2 regions of the Shewanella sp. GutCb genome follow, and region 1 is predicted to be linked to the other one. Evidence: predicted binding sites of a transcription regulator. Region 1 holds the regulator's gene; the other holds the start of a gene.
What was found. Region 1 encodes MetJ, which represses methionine synthesis genes. Its sites were predicted from a motif close to TAGACGTCTAGACGTCTA; they were not measured.
Positions count from the first base shown of each region.

Region 2: a site for MetJ is predicted at 3,025-3,042, ahead of metH (methionine synthase). Genes of this name have one in related genera too.

Region 1 covers NZ_PJBL01000027.1:503-8,932, reverse strand. Annotated here, with positions in the region: gene CXF86_RS16450 (bifunctional aspartate kinase/homoserine dehydrogenase II) at 1-2,228, opposite strand, end outside; gene metB (cystathionine gamma-synthase) at 2,244-3,404, opposite strand; gene metJ (met regulon transcriptional regulator MetJ) at 3,614-3,928, shown strand; gene CXF86_RS16435 (sulfite exporter TauE/SafE family protein) at 4,157-4,885, shown strand; gene CXF86_RS16430 (conjugal transfer protein TraF) at 4,916-6,109, opposite strand; gene CXF86_RS16425 (hypothetical protein) at 6,740-6,946, shown strand; gene CXF86_RS16420 (LysR family transcriptional regulator) at 6,959-7,858, opposite strand; gene CXF86_RS16415 (SDR family oxidoreductase) at 8,060-8,430, shown strand, end outside.
Region 2 covers NZ_PJBL01000001.1:221,035-229,464, forward strand. Annotated here, with positions in the region: gene metH (methionine synthase) at 1-2,912, opposite strand, end outside; gene CXF86_RS00990 (histidine phosphatase family protein) at 3,157-3,792, shown strand; cobalamin riboswitch at 3,952-4,108, shown strand; gene CXF86_RS00995 (ABC transporter ATP-binding protein) at 4,182-5,063, shown strand; gene CXF86_RS01000 (FecCD family ABC transporter permease) at 5,056-6,108, shown strand; gene cobT (nicotinate-nucleotide--dimethylbenzimidazole phosphoribosyltransferase) at 6,164-7,192, shown strand; gene CXF86_RS01010 (adenosylcobinamide-GDP ribazoletransferase) at 7,604-8,383, shown strand; gene cobU (bifunctional adenosylcobinamide kinase/adenosylcobinamide-phosphate guanylyltransferase) at 8,380-8,430, shown strand, end outside.

The DNA of each region.
Region 1 (8,430 bases):
TGACTATTATCAACCCATTGCAGACTCACTTCGGCCTTTAATTTACCATCAACTCTATCTAACGCGGCGACATACCTAAGCACTTTATCTTGCTCAACTGCAGCTAAATACTGCTGTAGCATATCGTCATCAAGCTCATCAATACGTGACAAAAATTGTGCTAAAGGTAGCTCGGCAAGATGCTTAGGCACCAATGACTTAAGCTCAATATCTTCAAGCTCAATTTCTAAGCCAATTTCACGTGCCAAAATGAGCAACTTACGCTGCATATCACGACCCGATAAATCATCACGTGGATCGGGCTCTGTGATCCCCAATCCTCGCGCTTCAACCACCAGCTCAGAGAAGGGTTTAACTGCATCATAGTTTTCAAATAACCAACATAAGGTACCTGAAAATATGCCACCGACCGCTTCTATACTGTCACCGCTGTTATGCAGATCATTAATGGCATGTTGTATCGGAAGTCCGGCACCACAGCTGGCGTTATAACGCCAAAACAAGCGGCGATTACCCAGTTGTAGTTTTAGCTCGCGATAAAAAGGCAGTGGTCCAGATCCTGCAAGTTTGTTGGCACTGACAACATGAATACCGCGGGCAAAAAACTCCGGGTATTGCAGCGTTAGATCGGCGCTGGCACTGATATCAAGCGCAATAACTTCATCACACTCAAGTGCTTGTAACTCATCAAACAAGTGACTGTACTGCCAAGGTGTTGCATCTTGCTCAAATACTGTTTTCCAAGAATCCAGTGCTATTCCCGTATCGCTAATCAAGGCTTTTCGGGAGCTAACCAGCCCGACAAGCTCAACACTGGCCTCAATCTCTTTATTTAAGGCCGCTCGTGCGCCGTTAAATAGCTCTATCCAAGCTTCACCAATATTGCCGACACCCAAGAGCAATACGCCAATACGTTTACGCGGGCCTGCACATCGACGATGCACTTTTTGAGTCAATAAGTTCACCTGCGATTGCGGCACTAATGTCACCAAGCTCATGCCGTCATTAAACAGCGGGCGAGCATTACGGCTGAGTAATCGAGCAAAACCACGACGATAAAGGTCCGCGTCGGCACTCACTAACGCAACCAGACCGAAATCATCTCTAATTTGAACATCAGTAATACCGAGCGCTTCGTTATTAGCATCGAGCAACGCTTGAACTTGCTTCTGATTCTCAAGGGTAACGGTTAATTCAACCCGCTTTTTCGCAAGCGACCAATGCGCTAGCGGATAAAGCCCTGAATCAGTTAGCAAACTTAACAATGCAGATAAAGCCCCATTCAACTGAATGTTAAACAGTGACACCCGGTTTAGATTGGTCACCACTGGCGCACTGGCTGACGAGCTTTTAGGCGCTATCAGCGTAAAGTCGGTATGTGATGCATAACTTGAGCGAACAGCAAGACTCACTTCAGTATCAAACAAGGGTTGCAAGGTACGATTGTGCAATACTGGCGAACCTAAATGCGCCAGACGATTGGCCTCGTCTAACGATAGGCTGCTCAATAGCTTGGCATCATTAATCTTGTTCGGATCGGCGTTAAATACACCCTCAACATCGGTCCAAATAGTTACCCGTTCAATATCCGCCAAACTGGCAATTAGCGTGGCACTAAAGTCAGAGCCATTACGGCCTAATAACAAGGTATCGCCCTTGTCATTGGCACAAATAAAGCCAGTGATAATGAGTCGTTCATTTGGATGAGCTGCAATGAGTGTTTGCACTCTTTGACGCGAGTCTTGCAAGCGGATCTGTGGCACTGCGCCTTCATCTGCGATCAGTAAGGTACGCGCATCAACATCAGATGCAGCCACACCAGACTCTCGTAATAACGCCGCCAGTAAACGGGACGACCAGCGCTCACCAAAACTCACCACTTGGCTACTTTGGTAATCGTTGATAGATTCTATAGACAACAAGCTGATCAGTTGCGCTTTATCGTTTGATAGTCGCTCTCTAAGCGAGCGAGCTTGCTCATTCGACAATAACTGTTCGATCAGCTTTTGTTGAAAACTAATGAGTATTTGTAGCTCTTCCTGCCATAACTGCTGAGTCGTGCTCAGCTCAAGTAATCGATACAGAAAGTTAGTGCTTTTTCCTGCCGCAGAAACCACGACAAGATCGTCACTGTTACCATGAGTCAGGAGAATATGTGCAACGCGACGATAGCAGTCTGCGTCAGCTAAACTGGAGCCACCAAATTTATGTAAGTGACAGCGTGCCATCTTAAACCCCTTTAATTAACAAACGACAGCTGCATTGAGTGCAGCTTCAATATCGGCAACAAGATCGTCAGCATCTTCAATACCAACTGAAAGACGAATAAGGGTGTCTTTAACCCCTGCTTGTGCGCGTGCCTCAGGATCCATCGCTCGATGCGTCATGGTTGCAGGCACGGCCACTAGACTTTCTACTCCTCCGAGGCTTTCTGCAACAGAGAAATAATTAAGATTTTTTAAGAAAGCGACTAACTGTTCCTCCCCGCCTTTTAGCTCAAAGCTGAGCATGGCACCAAAGCCTTTTTGCTGCTTGGCAGCAATTTCATGACCAGGGTGATCTTTAAGGCCGGGGTAATACACTTTCTCTACCGCGCTATGACGGGTAAGAGTAGCAAGGATCCGCTGCGCATTCGCCTGATGTTCACGAATTCTCACTGCAAGTGTTCGAATTCCGCGCAATGTTAGATAACTATCAAATGCACCGCCGGTAAGCCCCAAGGTATTTGACCACCAATGCAATAATTCGCCCAGTTCAGCATCTTTCGCCACCACGGCACCGCCGACAACATCACTGTGGCCATTGATATATTTTGTGGTCGAGTGAATAACAATATCCGCACCCAACAGCAGAGGCTGTTGCAAGATGGGCGATAGAAAGGTGTTATCAACCACAACAAGCGCGCCAACTTCATGGCTGGCAGCACTGATCGCCGTGATATCAACAACCCGTAACAATGGATTTGACGGTGTTTCTAGCCACACCATCTTAGGTTTGTTAGCAATGGCTGTCGCCAATGCCGCTGCATCGGTTTGATCAACCACTTCAAGTTTAAACTGGCCTTTCTTAGCAAGATTGGTAAATAGACGATAACTACCGCCATAACAATCATGAGGTACCACCAACAAATCATCTGGCCCAAGTAAACTGGTGGCTAAGGTGATTGCAGCCATCCCAGTGCAAGTCACAACGCCAGTACAGCCTTTTTCGAGCTCAGCAATAGCGTCACCCAAGATTGACCGAGTGGGATTGCCTGAGCGGCTATAATCGAAATCTCTTGGATTTTTGTGGCCATCAAAAGAATAATTGGTAGAAAGATAGATCGGGGGTACAACCGCACCGTGTTGGGTATCGGACTCAATGCCTTGGCGTACAGCTACAGTGGCTAGTTTACGCTCGGTCATGTACTACTCCTCTTGCTATATTTTCTTACTAGGGATGTCTGGACGTCTAAATGTACCTAAGCAATTCACCCTAGTCAACCAGTTTAGCCGTTTAGACGTCTAAGCATTTAGAAATCTATTTGCATTTGTCATAAAATAGAGGCAATAATTTGACTGTGCTGCATAAGAGGTTAAAATCTGCCCCGCATTTAAAAATTACAGGTGAGTCAATGACTGAGTGGAACGGCGATTATATCAGCCCATATGCTGAACACGGAAAAAAGAATGAGCAAGTTAAAAAAATTACTGTCTCTATTCCTTTAAAAGTACTCAAGGTGCTTACCGATGAGCGTACACGCCGCCAAGTGAATAACTTACGTCATGCCACCAATAGCGAATTGCTCTGTGAAGCGTTTCTACACGCCTACACAGGACAACCGTTGCCAAATGATGGTGATCTATCAAAAGATAGGCCGGATAGCATGCCTGCGGAAGTTAAACGCTTGATGGATGAGATGGGCATTGAGTGGGAAGAGCTAGAGTAAACCAGCTCAGTATTTGCAAACAAGGATCGCAAAGCGGTCCTTGTTTGCATTCGCTCGAGTAAAAAACCAGAAGCCGCGCCCTTCGGGTTCGTTTCTGTGCTGCTATTTTTTTATGACAAAAATGCGTTATGAGCTTTCGCTCAAACCTTGTCATAAAATCATTATTCTTTATTACAAAGACTCGAACAAAAAATAAGCTCGAAAATTTAACAACCTCTAGGTAGCCAAATGTTAGAGCCAAGCACGCTCATTCTCGCCTCAATCATTATATTTTGTGGTGCATTAACACAGAGTTTAATTGGCTTTGGTTTAGCTGTCATCGCAAGTCCGCTGTTATATATTATCGAACCCTCCCTAGTGCCAGCATCAGTCATTATGATGGGATTCTCTACCGCTGTATTGACGCTTTTTAGAGAGCGTGGTCAGCTTGAGTTCAACGGACTGCAGTATGCGCTACTGGGACGTATTCCTGGCGGTATCTTAGGCGCTACGCTTATCGTAATAGCCCCTCAACCTATTTTAGGGCTGGCAATTGCTCTTATCGTTGCGCTCGCCGTTGGCTTTAGTTTGATGAAGTTTAGTATCCCTGTGAACCGTGTAAGTCTGTTTATTGCTGGGATCCTCTCAGGCGTCTTTGGCAACATTGCCGCCATTGGTGGTCCGCCGTTGGCAATATTACTCGCAGGTAAAGATGCCGGCCAGTTTAGAGCAGCCCTTTCAGCTTTCTTTATTTTCAGCTCAATGATTGCTTTGACCATTTTGGGGTTTGCAGGGCTGCTAAAGCTTGAGCATTTGTGGGCATCGTTAATGCTATTGCCCTCAGTCATATTGGGCTATGCCGTTGCAGGCAGATTGGTAGGCAGAGTCGATAAACAAAAAACCAGAGCTTTCACTCTGGTTTTATGTAGTTTCAGTGCACTTATCTTAACGATTAAATCGGTTATCGAACTCAGTTAACTCAGCTATAAATCGATAAATCATGGCGTGTTAGAAGTGATATGAGGTTTGCAATACGCCACCGATGGCTTCATCGCTGCCAAACATCCCAGTAAAGTCTAGGAAAAATGATTCTCCAAAAGCAAAGCCAGAACCAATAGAATAAATGTTAGCCGTTGAATCTTTCATGTCGTGACGATAGCCCACTCGCAATGACATCCAGTCAAATGCACGTACTTCGCCTCCTACGCGCCAATATTGGGTGCCATCAAGTTCTTTAAACTTCTTATTCTCAATTAAATCAACATCGGTAGTGACCGTTAATCGCCTCCAGTCATAAGCAACACCCGCGGTAACTAAAGGCTCAACACGGTAGGTAAACTTTTGCCCTTCAACTTCAATGGTATCGACATCTTGGCTAATCAAATTTCGACCTGATAAACCAAAGACTAAGCCGTTGATAGGTTCAATAGCCACACCGACATCGACATTGAAACTGGTTTCATCGTTACGATATTCAACATCATCAAAGTCGCTGGCAGAGAAGTTGTTCGCGCTAGCGCGATAGTTATAAGTGTCAATGCGTTGGAACTTAGGTGATATACCGACAGAGATCGGCATATTAACGATAGAAAGCGGGAAACTTAACGCAATACCTAAATCAGAAACAGCGCCTCCAATAACTTGACCACTTGACGCTAAGTCTGTCACTGCAGGCGGATTATTGGCATCTAAATTCGCCAGCGCATCAATATCAGATTGAGCAATGTCGGCAACACCAACGGCGCTAACATAACTTTTATAGAAAATGGCCATTGGCATTCTTTGATGCGGAATGGCCACGCTAAAGCCAAGACCAGCACTGGCATAAGCTGATGTGCCTTTTAGTGATTCTAAATCGAGGATCAAATCATCTCTGTAAACATCAATATTGGCACTATTACCTGCATCTATGGCTGCGGCTAAACCATCATAGGAGCTAATAAGAGAGTCGAATTTATCAATCATGTTGTCGCTGTCGGCCATATCAACACCCAATACCGGCATCAGTAATACAGCTGAGTTATCTTTGTGCGCATTTAAACCGAGAAGAGCAGGATTGACGAATGCAGCCCCCTCATTATTAGATGATGCAACACCTGCGCCGCCCATCGCATCGCTACGAGCCTCATAATACTCTTGCCCTGAATAGGCAAAAAAGCTGGGGATTAATGCACACAATAGCGCTAATTTACGTAGTTTCATCCATTCCGCCCTTTTTATGTCCTTAACGCTTTAACACCAATACGGCCCAAATCGAAAAAAGGTCTTAAATTGTTTTTTCTTATTAGAGTTATTCTAAGCCAAAAAAAACAACTATGGGATAAAAAGTTAACCTTAAAACAACATTTTTATTACCAAAGTTTCATCCAAGTATTCAAATATCTTCAATCACTTGCAGTAAAGAGCGATTTTTACTGACTTATCTCCTCATTAAGCAAACGATTCCAGTGATTTATTTAATTAGCGCAGTGCCCTCACCTAAATGTCGAAGGACTCGACCAAATAGGCACTGAAACTGATGACTGTGATCATTAAATCTAGTCCCTAAAATAATGTTAACAATGCCATCGTTAGTCTCAATAAATAGCCTACAGACATTTTCCAAGCTCACTTCGTTGATAAACGGTTGCCACAGTGGTCATCAATATTAGTTAAAGCAAAGCCTTAACTAATTCTATCAACTAATGGGCTTAATATAATAAACACAGCAATTGAACAAAAATCATCTATATTGAACAATAGGGGAAACTTTTGAGCACCGCTGTGAGTCTACATAAATAGGTTAATGTTGCACTTAACCTAGCCAACACGCTGTTAAAAACAGGAGTGACTATGCATCTAATCATGAAATCTCAGTTCGACGAACTTCGCCTTAATGATGAGTATGAATACAGCACCAATGATAGAGGCGGGAAGAAGGTTGTTAAGATCTATAAAGACGGTGAGCTCATAGCAAAAAAAATTGCTATCAAACATTCAGTGCAATACTTTGGCGTTACTGGCGTTGAAGCATTATTACAATCAGAACCAGAACACTGACCGATATAAAGCTTAAACATAATCATTGAAGTGAGCAGTGGTAAAACTAATGAACTCGCGCAATCGGGCAGGCTGGAATTTGTCTTTATTGTAAAGTAGGTATAGAGGCGTTGCGGGAATCATCCAATCGTCAAAAACGTGTACCAATTCACCTTTGCTCAACTCATCAATACAATAAATCTCAGGCAATCGCACTATACCTTGCCCCGCTAATGCACTGCTTTTCATTACCCTGCCATTTTTACAACGAAACTTACCCGTAATTGCCACGTCGGTTTTTTGCTTAACATCCTCTTTTTGCTGAAAGCTCCAGTGATTAACCGTGCCGATAATGCAGCTATGCTCGTTCAGTGCCTTAGGGTGTAAAGGCTTACCTTTTTGCTCAAGATAACCAGGTGCAGCCAGTGTGCAGTTATTAATATCCATCAACTTACGCGCGACTAAACCTGAGTCCTCTAACTCGCCCATACGAAAGACCAAGTCAAAATGATCTAACACCAGATCAACTCGCTGACTGCTAAAGTCCAAATTAATGCTGATATTAGGTTGCGCACTCATAAAGTCATTAACCAAGCGGGTAACAACCTCCTCACCGATATAACCGCCAACGCAGTTAATGTTGATGTTGCCCTGTAAGTTCTGCGCATTATCAACAGTTTGAGCCACCGCTTGCTCCACCACATCCAACGCATGCTGACAGCGCTCGTAAAAGAACTCACCTTGATCGGTTAGCCTTTGCGCCCGAGTAGTACGCGTTATCAAGGTCACTCCAAGATAACTTTCTAGTTGGGTCAGTTGCTTGGATAGGTGCGAGCGAGAGCATGCCAACTGATCTGCAGCCAAGGTAAAGCTTCCCTGCTCGGCAATCACGGTAAATGCTCTCACATCTGCTAAATTTAAGTCTTTGTACATTTGATAGCTTCTACCCTAAAACGGAATAACCAGCTTACATTACACTCATTCAATTAGGAGTTATATGTAAACAATGATGTTCGCTATGCATTATATATCAACAATCGGCATCTCGTTAAAATACTCCCAATTCGACATGATTAACGTAGAAACTGCCTACTCAATTGCATGACTGGCGTAATACATCTTACTGAGGTTTATATGAAACAACTTATCGTAATTACTGGTGCATCTTCAGGTATCGGCGCAGCAATGGCACAAGCATTTAACGCTAAAGGTCACCCACTACTGTTACTTGCTCGTCGCGTTGAGCCTATGGAAGCACTAAAGCTTGAAAATGCTTTGTGCATAAGCGTTGATGTTACTGACGCTGCAGCAATGAAAAGTGCGATAGCAACAGCTGAAGCTAAATTTGGCCCCGTTGGCGGCTTAATCAATAACGCCGGTGTTATGTTACTCGGTGCTGCTGATGTACAAGATCCTGCAGAGTGGAGCCAGATGTTGAACATCAATGTGATGGGTGTGCTTAATGGCATTCATGCTGTTCTTGCAGACATGAAAGCCCGTAAAAC
Region 2 (8,430 bases), on a different contig from region 1:
CAGTCGATACGTGCCACTAAATCCTCTAACGGATAGTCATCAAACACTTGACGGCCAAGGACGTTAGGCACAAACGGGGTGTAGTTTTCCCAGTCATGCTGACAGCGATTTTCACGCGCCGCTTCAATGGAGGTGATGATCTTACGTTTGGTTTGTGACAGGCGCTTTTCGCGCATCACGTCATATTCTTGATACGCCGCGTCGATAGTGGCTTGACGCGTTTGGTTATTAATCAGCTTCGACACCATAGGCACGGCGCGTGAAGCATCGGCGATATAGATGGCGCCTGTCGGTGCATGCGGCGCAATCTTGACCGCAGTATGGATTTTAGAGCAAGTTGCGCCACCAATAATCGACGGTATGGTTAAGCCCGCTTTATGGAAGGCTTTAACGTTATGCACCATTTCGTCGAGACTCGGGGTAATGAGCCCTGACATGCCGATGATGTCGACGTTTTCACGCACGGCGACATCGATGATCTTCTCAACCGGCACCATTACGCCTAAATCAATGACTTCATAGCCGTTACAGGCTAATACCACGCCGACAATGTTCTTGCCGATATCGTGCACATCACCTTTTACGGTGACCATTAAGATCTTACCGTTTGACTGCCCAGGGGTTTTCTCGAGTTCGATATAGGGGTTAAGGTACGCGACTGCTTTTTTCATTACGCGGGCAGATTTGACCACTTGTGGCAGGAACATCTTGCCGGAGCCAAACAGGTCGCCAACCACGTTCATGCCGTCCATCAAGGCACCTTCAATGACATCCAGTGGGCGCGTGGCAGCGGCTCGAGCCTCTTCGGTGTCTTCATCGATAAAGTCAGTAATGCCTTTAACCAGCGCATGAGACAGACGTTTGTTCACGTCCCAGCTACGCCACTCTAAATCTTCTTTCTTAGCGACTTGGCTACCGTCACCACGAAACTTTTCGGCAACTTCTAACAGCAGTTCGGTGTTGTTGGTCAGTTCACCGTTGGCATCGAGTGCAGTGCAAGGTAGGTTTTGCACTATGGCCTCGACTCTCTCCTTTAACTCGGGATCAATATCATCATAAATTGCCAGCTGACCGGCGTTAACAATCCCCATGTCCATGCCCGCTTGAATAGCGTGATAGAGGAACACGGCGTGAATGGCTTCGCGCACTGGATTGTTACCCCTGAACGAGAATGACACATTCGACACACCGCCGGAGATCATGGCATGGGGCAGGGTGCGTTTGATTTCGGCTGTCGCTTCAATAAAGTCGACGGCGTAGTTGTCGTGCTCTTCAATCCCGGTGGCGATGGCAAAAATGTTGGGGTCGAAGATAATATCTTCTGGCGGAAAGCCCACTTTATCGACCAGCACGCGATAGGCGCGGGTACAAATTTCAATTTTACGCGCTTTAGTGTCGGCTTGGCCCTGTTCATCGAACGCCATGATAATTGCCGCGGCGCCATAGCGTTTGACTAAGGTGGCTTGCTGGATAAACTTGGCTTCGCCCTCTTTAAGGGAGATGGAATTAACGATGCCTTTACCCTGAATACACTTAAGCCCGGCTTCAATCACTTCCCACTTAGAGGAGTCGATCATGATCGGCACCCGTGATATGTCGGGCTCAGAGGCGATAAGGTTGAGGAATTTGTGCATCATCTCGGCACCATCGAGCATGCCTTCATCCATGTTGATATCGATGATCTGTGCGCCGCTCTCGACTTGCTCGCGGGCAACACTGAGGGCTTCTTCATATTCGCCAGTTTTAATCAGCCGCAAAAATTTGGCAGAACCAGTGACGTTGGTACGCTCACCGACGTTTAAAAACAGCGAGTTTTCATCAATGGTCAGCGGCTCAAGCCCTGATAAACGGCAAGCCACTGCGATGTCTGGTAGTACGCGGGCGTCATGCCTAATCACGGCATCACGGATAGCGCGGATATGCTCTGGCGTGCTGCCGCAGCAACCGCCAATAATGTTTAAAAAGCCCTCTTCAGCCCACTCTTCAATGACTTCTGCCATCTGCTCTGGGGTTTCATCGTAGCCGCCAAATTCGTTGGGTAGACCGGCATTAGGGTGCGCCGACACATAGCATTCAGAGATTTTTGATAGCTCTTCGACATAAGCGCGCAGCTCTTTTGGCCCTAATGCACAGTTAAGACCAATCGATAGTGGCTTAACATGGCGCAGTGAGTTGTAAAAGGCTTCGGTGGTTTGTCCGGTTAAGGTACGCCCTGATGCATCGGTGATGGTGCCTGAGATCATGATTGGCAGGCGGAAACCTTGAGTGTCGTATACGGTTTCAATGGCAAACAGTGCGGCTTTGGCGTTAAGGGTATCGAAAATGGTCTCAACCATAATGATATCCGCGCCGCCAGCGATGAGGGCATCTATCGATTCAACATAGGCTTCAACCAGCTCGTCAAAACTGACGTTACGGTAGCCGGGATCGTTGACATCGGGGCTGATTGAACAAGTGCGGTTGGTTGGGCCGAGTACACCCGCCACAAAACATTGGCGACCTGTTTCTGCTTCAACTTCATTGGCCGCTTCTCGGGCAAGGCGCGCTCCGGCTAAGTTTATCGCGGCTGAATGCTCCTGCATGTCGTAGTCAGCCATGGCAATACGGGTTGCATTGAAGGTATTGGTTTCAATGATGTCGGAGCCAGCCAATAAATAATCTTTATGGATCTGCTTAATCGCAGCTGACTGAGTGAGCACCAACATGTCATTGTTGCCCTTTACATCGCAATGCCAGTCTTTAAATGGTTCGCCGCGAAAGTCTTCCTCTTCAAATTTGCGATCTTGGATCATGGTGCCCATTGCACCATCAAGCAGCAGGATCTCTTGCTGTAATTTTTGGGTTAGCACCGCTAGCACTTTTTTAGCCGTGTCTTGAGTATGCGGGGCAGTTGTTGGGGTACGTGTTGCCATAGAATATTCCTACCAATTACAGAGTCGCAAAATATAAATTTCAGTAAACGTTGTCCGTGTTTATCAGTTAAGTATTTGCGATACTTGCGTGACATTATTTTGTTTGGACATTTATACGTATAGACGTCCATAATACGTGAGTCGATGTCAGAAGTGCAAGTACTAAAAGTTGATAGTTTTTCAGTGTGAATTGATGATATTTTTTATGTAAGTCACTGATAAATAAAATATGTGGAATATTTCAATGCAAAATACTAGAGTGGTTTTACTGCGGCACGGTGCTTGTGAAGGTGGTAATATTTTACGCGGTCATACCGACGTCATGCTGAATTTAGCCGGAAAAGAGCAGCTAAATAGGGCTATATCGAGGCTGTTAACAAGCAAAACCGGGGTCGCGGCGCAAAACAAGATAGCGGATCTGGTGGTCAGTTCGCCGCTATTGCGTTGTGCTTTACCCGCGAAGATATTTGCACAGCAGTACGGTATCGATTTTATTGAGCAGGCCGCTTTTATGGAGCTCAATTTTGGCGATTGGGATGGCCAATCTTTTAGCGCACTTTATCAGCAGTATAGTAGCGAGCTTGATGCTTATTGGGCTAACCCTTGGCAACATACTCCGCCCAATGGCGAGACGATGCAGGTCTTTGAAGCTAGAATTGATACTGCGTGGCGGTCACTCGTTGAGCAGCACCAAGGTAAGGTGATTGTATTAGTGACTCATGGCGGCGTGATCAGGCACTTAATGGCAAAATCGTTGCAATTAAAACAGTGCGCGGGGATCTACAGCGCGTTGAAACTGCCCTATGCCGCAACCGTGGTGATTGATGTATTGCATGATGGCGAGCAACGGCACTTAAGCCTTAATTGGGGGCTGGAATAGCGACTTATATGGGATAAGTTTGATGCAATAGCATGGAAATTGAGCCATCAGCCAAATAGTAATTGATCAAGTTCAATTACTATTTGGGTGAGCGTGGTAAACTGCGTGATACTCGCGTAAAAATACGCTAGAGAACACACTTATTAAGTGGGTCATTAAGAACGAGTCATCAAGTTAGGTGCTTAACCGCATCAATTGGGAACCGGTAGTTTAAGCAATACAAGCTAATAGTCCGGACTGTACCCGCAACTGTATGAGCGCTAGAGCAATATTTTAGCCCTCAAGTCAGATACCAGCCTAACTTTTGATAGATAAGCACTTCACACTAGATAACAACTTGAGCGGGCGTCTCAAGGGAGTTTATTCAATAATGTTTTATGGTTTATTCAATGTCTAAGCAGGCATTAGAAACAGTACTGGCAGTGAGCGGTTTAGGCTGGCAGTTAAATGGCCAAGCCATTTTGTCTGACATCAATTTTAGTTTAGCGAAAGGGCAGATGCTGGGCATTATTGGCCCTAATGGCGCGGGTAAGTCGAGTCTGCTGCGCTGCCTATATCGTTTTATTAAACCGACCACTGGCCACATTCAGCTGTTTGGTGAAGATATCTCTGTGTTATCTGCCAAAGCATTTGCCAAGCAAATTGCCGTGGTGCTGCAAGACATGCCACATCACTTTGAGATGACAACCACTCAGTTGGTTAGCCTCGGGTTAACACCGCATAAGGGCGCCTTTGAATTTACCAATGCCAGCGATCGCCAAGTGGTGACGCAGGCGCTGGTTAAAGTCGGCTTAACGCATAAAGCGCATCAAGCGTATGAAAGCCTATCTGGCGGTGAAAAGCAGCGTGCATTAATTGCTCGTGCAATAGTACAGCGACCACAACTGCTTATATTAGATGAGCCCACCAATCACCTCGATATTCGTTATCAAATCCAAACATTAGAGCTACTGCACACGCTTAATATTACCGTGATCACCTCTATTCATGATCTCAATTTAGCGAGTGCGCTTTGCGATGAGTTATTGCTGCTTGATAAGGGCCGCTGCTTGGCAAAAGGGACGCCCAAAGCGGTGTTGACTGAACAACGTATTGGTGAGGTATTTGATGTGTGCTGCGAAGTTAAAGCCCATCCGCAACATGGTAATCCTTTGATTAGTTACTTTTATGGTTATACCCGCAGTGACGTTATATCGGCCGCTGAAGCAAAAGCCGTTGCGAGTGCAGTGACTCATTCAGTGACCGTAGATAAAGGAACAACTGATGCCTAGGTCATTAGGAGTGGCTCCGCAGGCGACGGGTTGGAAACAGCCACTTGATGTATTGCTGCTGTCTGGCTTGCTGTTGCTGGGGTTAATCACCCCGTTCGCGGCAACCAGTTTTGGCGCCGCAAGTATTACCAGTGGCGATGTGTTGCAGGTCTTCAGCCATAAGATTTTTGGAATGGGTGGCTCCATGGGCGTGACCGAACGCATTGTGTGGGAACTGAGATTACCGCGAGTAATATTGGCGTTTATTGCGGGGGCAGGATTGTCGATTGCCGGCAGCGTACTGCAAACCGTGACCCGTAATCCGTTAGCCGACCCCTATCTATTTGGCATCTCTTCTGGCGCATCATTTGGCGCGGTAGTGGTACTAACCCTTTTTAGTCAGAGCATATTGTGGCTGAGCTTGCCGTTGGGCGCATTTATCGGCGCTAGCCTGTCGGTATTAATGGTGCTCAGTTTATGTGGCCGCAATTTAACGACTCAGGTTGAGCGTATGCTGCTCTCTGGGGTGGCGATATCCTTTATGTTTGGCGCGATGGCGAGTCTGTTGCTGTATTTTTCAAGCCCTCAAGCTGCCGCTTCGGTGCTGTTTTGGAGCTTAGGCAGCTTTGCTAAAGCCAGTTGGTTTGGATTGATATTACCGGCGATTATTGTGTCGGTATGTACTGTGATTATTCTGCTTTTTAAACGTCAAATTGTGGCGATGCGTGCGGGGGATGAAACCGCGCATACGTTAGGGATTAACGTAGGACGATTGCGTTTATCGATGTTGCTACTGTGTTCACTCATCACCGCCATTTTAGTCGCCAATTGTGGTGGCATTGGTTTTATCGGTTTGATGGTGCCACACACAGTACGATTACTGTTTCCAGGAAGATATCCGCTATTGCTTACCGCCGCGGTTGGCGGATTATTTATGGTGTGGGTTGATGTATTAGCGCGGACTTTATTGAGTTACCAAGAGCTACCAGTGGGCATTATCACCTCGGTGATGGGTAGCGTATTTTTCCTATTTATTTTAGGCGGCCGCAGTGCAAAGCGGATTTAAGCTGGGCCGTTGTATTAATTTGTCCTTGTTCGGGATGATGGGAGTATAAGATTAGATGTTTAATATTAAGCCATTGAGTGCAGAATTTGATGCCGAAATTCAACACAAGATTGACACGAAAACCAAGCCCCTTGGCGCGCTTGGTGATCTAGAGGCGCTTGCATTACAGATTGCAAAAGTGCTCGGTAAAGATAGTCCCAGCATCACTAATCCTAAGTTGATTGTATTTGCAGCCGACCACGGTATTGCTAATTCTGGTGTATCGATAGCGCCAAGTGAAGTGACCTGCCAAATGGTGAGAAACTTTATGGCCGGCGGCGCCGCGATAAATGTATTTACTCGCCAAGTGGGCCTAGATCTTGAGGTGATTGACTGTGGCGTTTTACAGCCATTTGATCGCGACAGCGGTGTTATTGATCAACGTTTAGGTGCGGGAACTGGGCCTATCCATAAACGTGCAGCCATGACGCTTGGCGCCGTGAAGCAAGGCTTTGACATGGCGACGGCGCGTATTCAGCTGCACCATGAAAATGGCTGTAACTTAATTGCGCTGGGCGAGATGGGGATAGGTAACACCTCTTCTGCAGCCGCGATTATGTCGGTGTTAACCGGAATTCCGGCGGCTGAATGTGTAGGGCGTGGTACTGGGATTGATGCGTCGACATTTAAACGCAAGCAGATGCTCGTTGAGCAAGCGATGCTATTACATCACAGCGAGCTTGACGATCCAATGCAGGTGTTGGCTTGTATCGGTGGCTTTGAAATTGTGCAGATGACGGGGGCAATTTTGGCCGCAGCCGAGCGGAGTATGCTGGTGGTTATTGACGGCTTTATAGCCTCTGCGGCGGCATTAGTGGCGATTAATATCAATGCTGCTTGCCGCGATTATATGATCTTCTCTCATCAATCAGACGAGAAGGGCCACTACTTAATGCTGGAGTGTATGCAGGCCAAACCCTTGCTCAAATTGGGCATGAAATTGGGCGAAGGCACCGGCGCAGCATTAGCGTTCCCATTGATCCAAGCGGCTGCAAATTTTTACAACGAAATGGCCAGCTTTGAAGAAGCAGGGATAGAGATTTAAAAGCGGAAAAAGCTGAGACGGTACAGGCTGAGACGGTGATAATCGATTAAGAGCCGATTTAAAGCCGGATAGTGCTGAGACGGTACGAGCAGAGACGGAACAGGCTGAGACGGTACGAGCTGAGACGGTACAAGCTGAGATGGTACAAGCTGAGACGGTACAAGCTGAGACGGTACAGGCTGAGATGGTACAAGCTGAGATGGTACAAGCTGAGATGGTACAGGCTGAGACGGTGATAATCGATTAAGAGCCGATTTAAAGCCGGATAGTGCTGAGACGGTACAGGCTGAGACGATTCAAGATTTTTAGGTCTTTCTCGGCTCTTCCCCGTCTTTGCTTTTATCGGCTCTTATTCTGCTCTCAACCGTCTTCTAACCGGCTTTTAATCTATTACTTTAAGGATATTTCTAAATGCAGCCTTGGCTCAAACAGCTTAATCTGTTTTTTATCGCGATGGGGTTCTTTACTCGGATCCCGATGCCAAAATGGATTGAGGTAGATGCAGATAAACTCAATCAAGCCAGTCGCTATTTTGGATTGGTGGGTACCTTAATTGGGGGACTGAGCGCGTTAGTTTATAGCGTGATGCTCTATTGGGTGTCACCGACGATTGCGATTGTATTTGCCATGATTGCTAGCGTCTTGCTAACGGGTGGGTTTCATGAAGATGGTTTAGCCGATAGCGCCGATGGTTTAGGTGGCGGCTGGACGGTTGAAGCAAAACTGAGCATCATGAAAGACTCTCGCTTAGGCAGTTACGGTGCGTTAGCACTGGTATTGGCATTGTTACTCAAGTGGCAATTGCTCAGCGAATTAGCGTTATTTTCCCCTAGCAGTGTCAGCTTAGCGTTGATTATCGGTCATACCCTGAGCCGAGTCACTGCGGCCAGTTTAATATATTCAGAGCAGTACGTTTCTGAAGATGCCAGCAGTAAAAGCAAGCCGTTGGCCATGCATCAAGGCGTTAATGAGTTATCGATTTTATTAGCTAGCGGCGCAGTATTGCTGCTGCTCTTAACGCTGATGCAAGCAATTGTGATTGTTTCCGGTCTATTTATTGTGCGATTTGCCTTGGCGGGATGGTTTAGAAAGCAGATTGGCGGTTATACCGGCGATACCCTCGGCGCTACGCAGCAGATAGCTGAGCTGGCTTGTTATCTGCTGCTGTTAATTTTAGGAGTGTCTTGGTGATCCATTTGGTTTTGGGTGGTGCCCGCAGCGGCAAAAGCCGCTTTGCT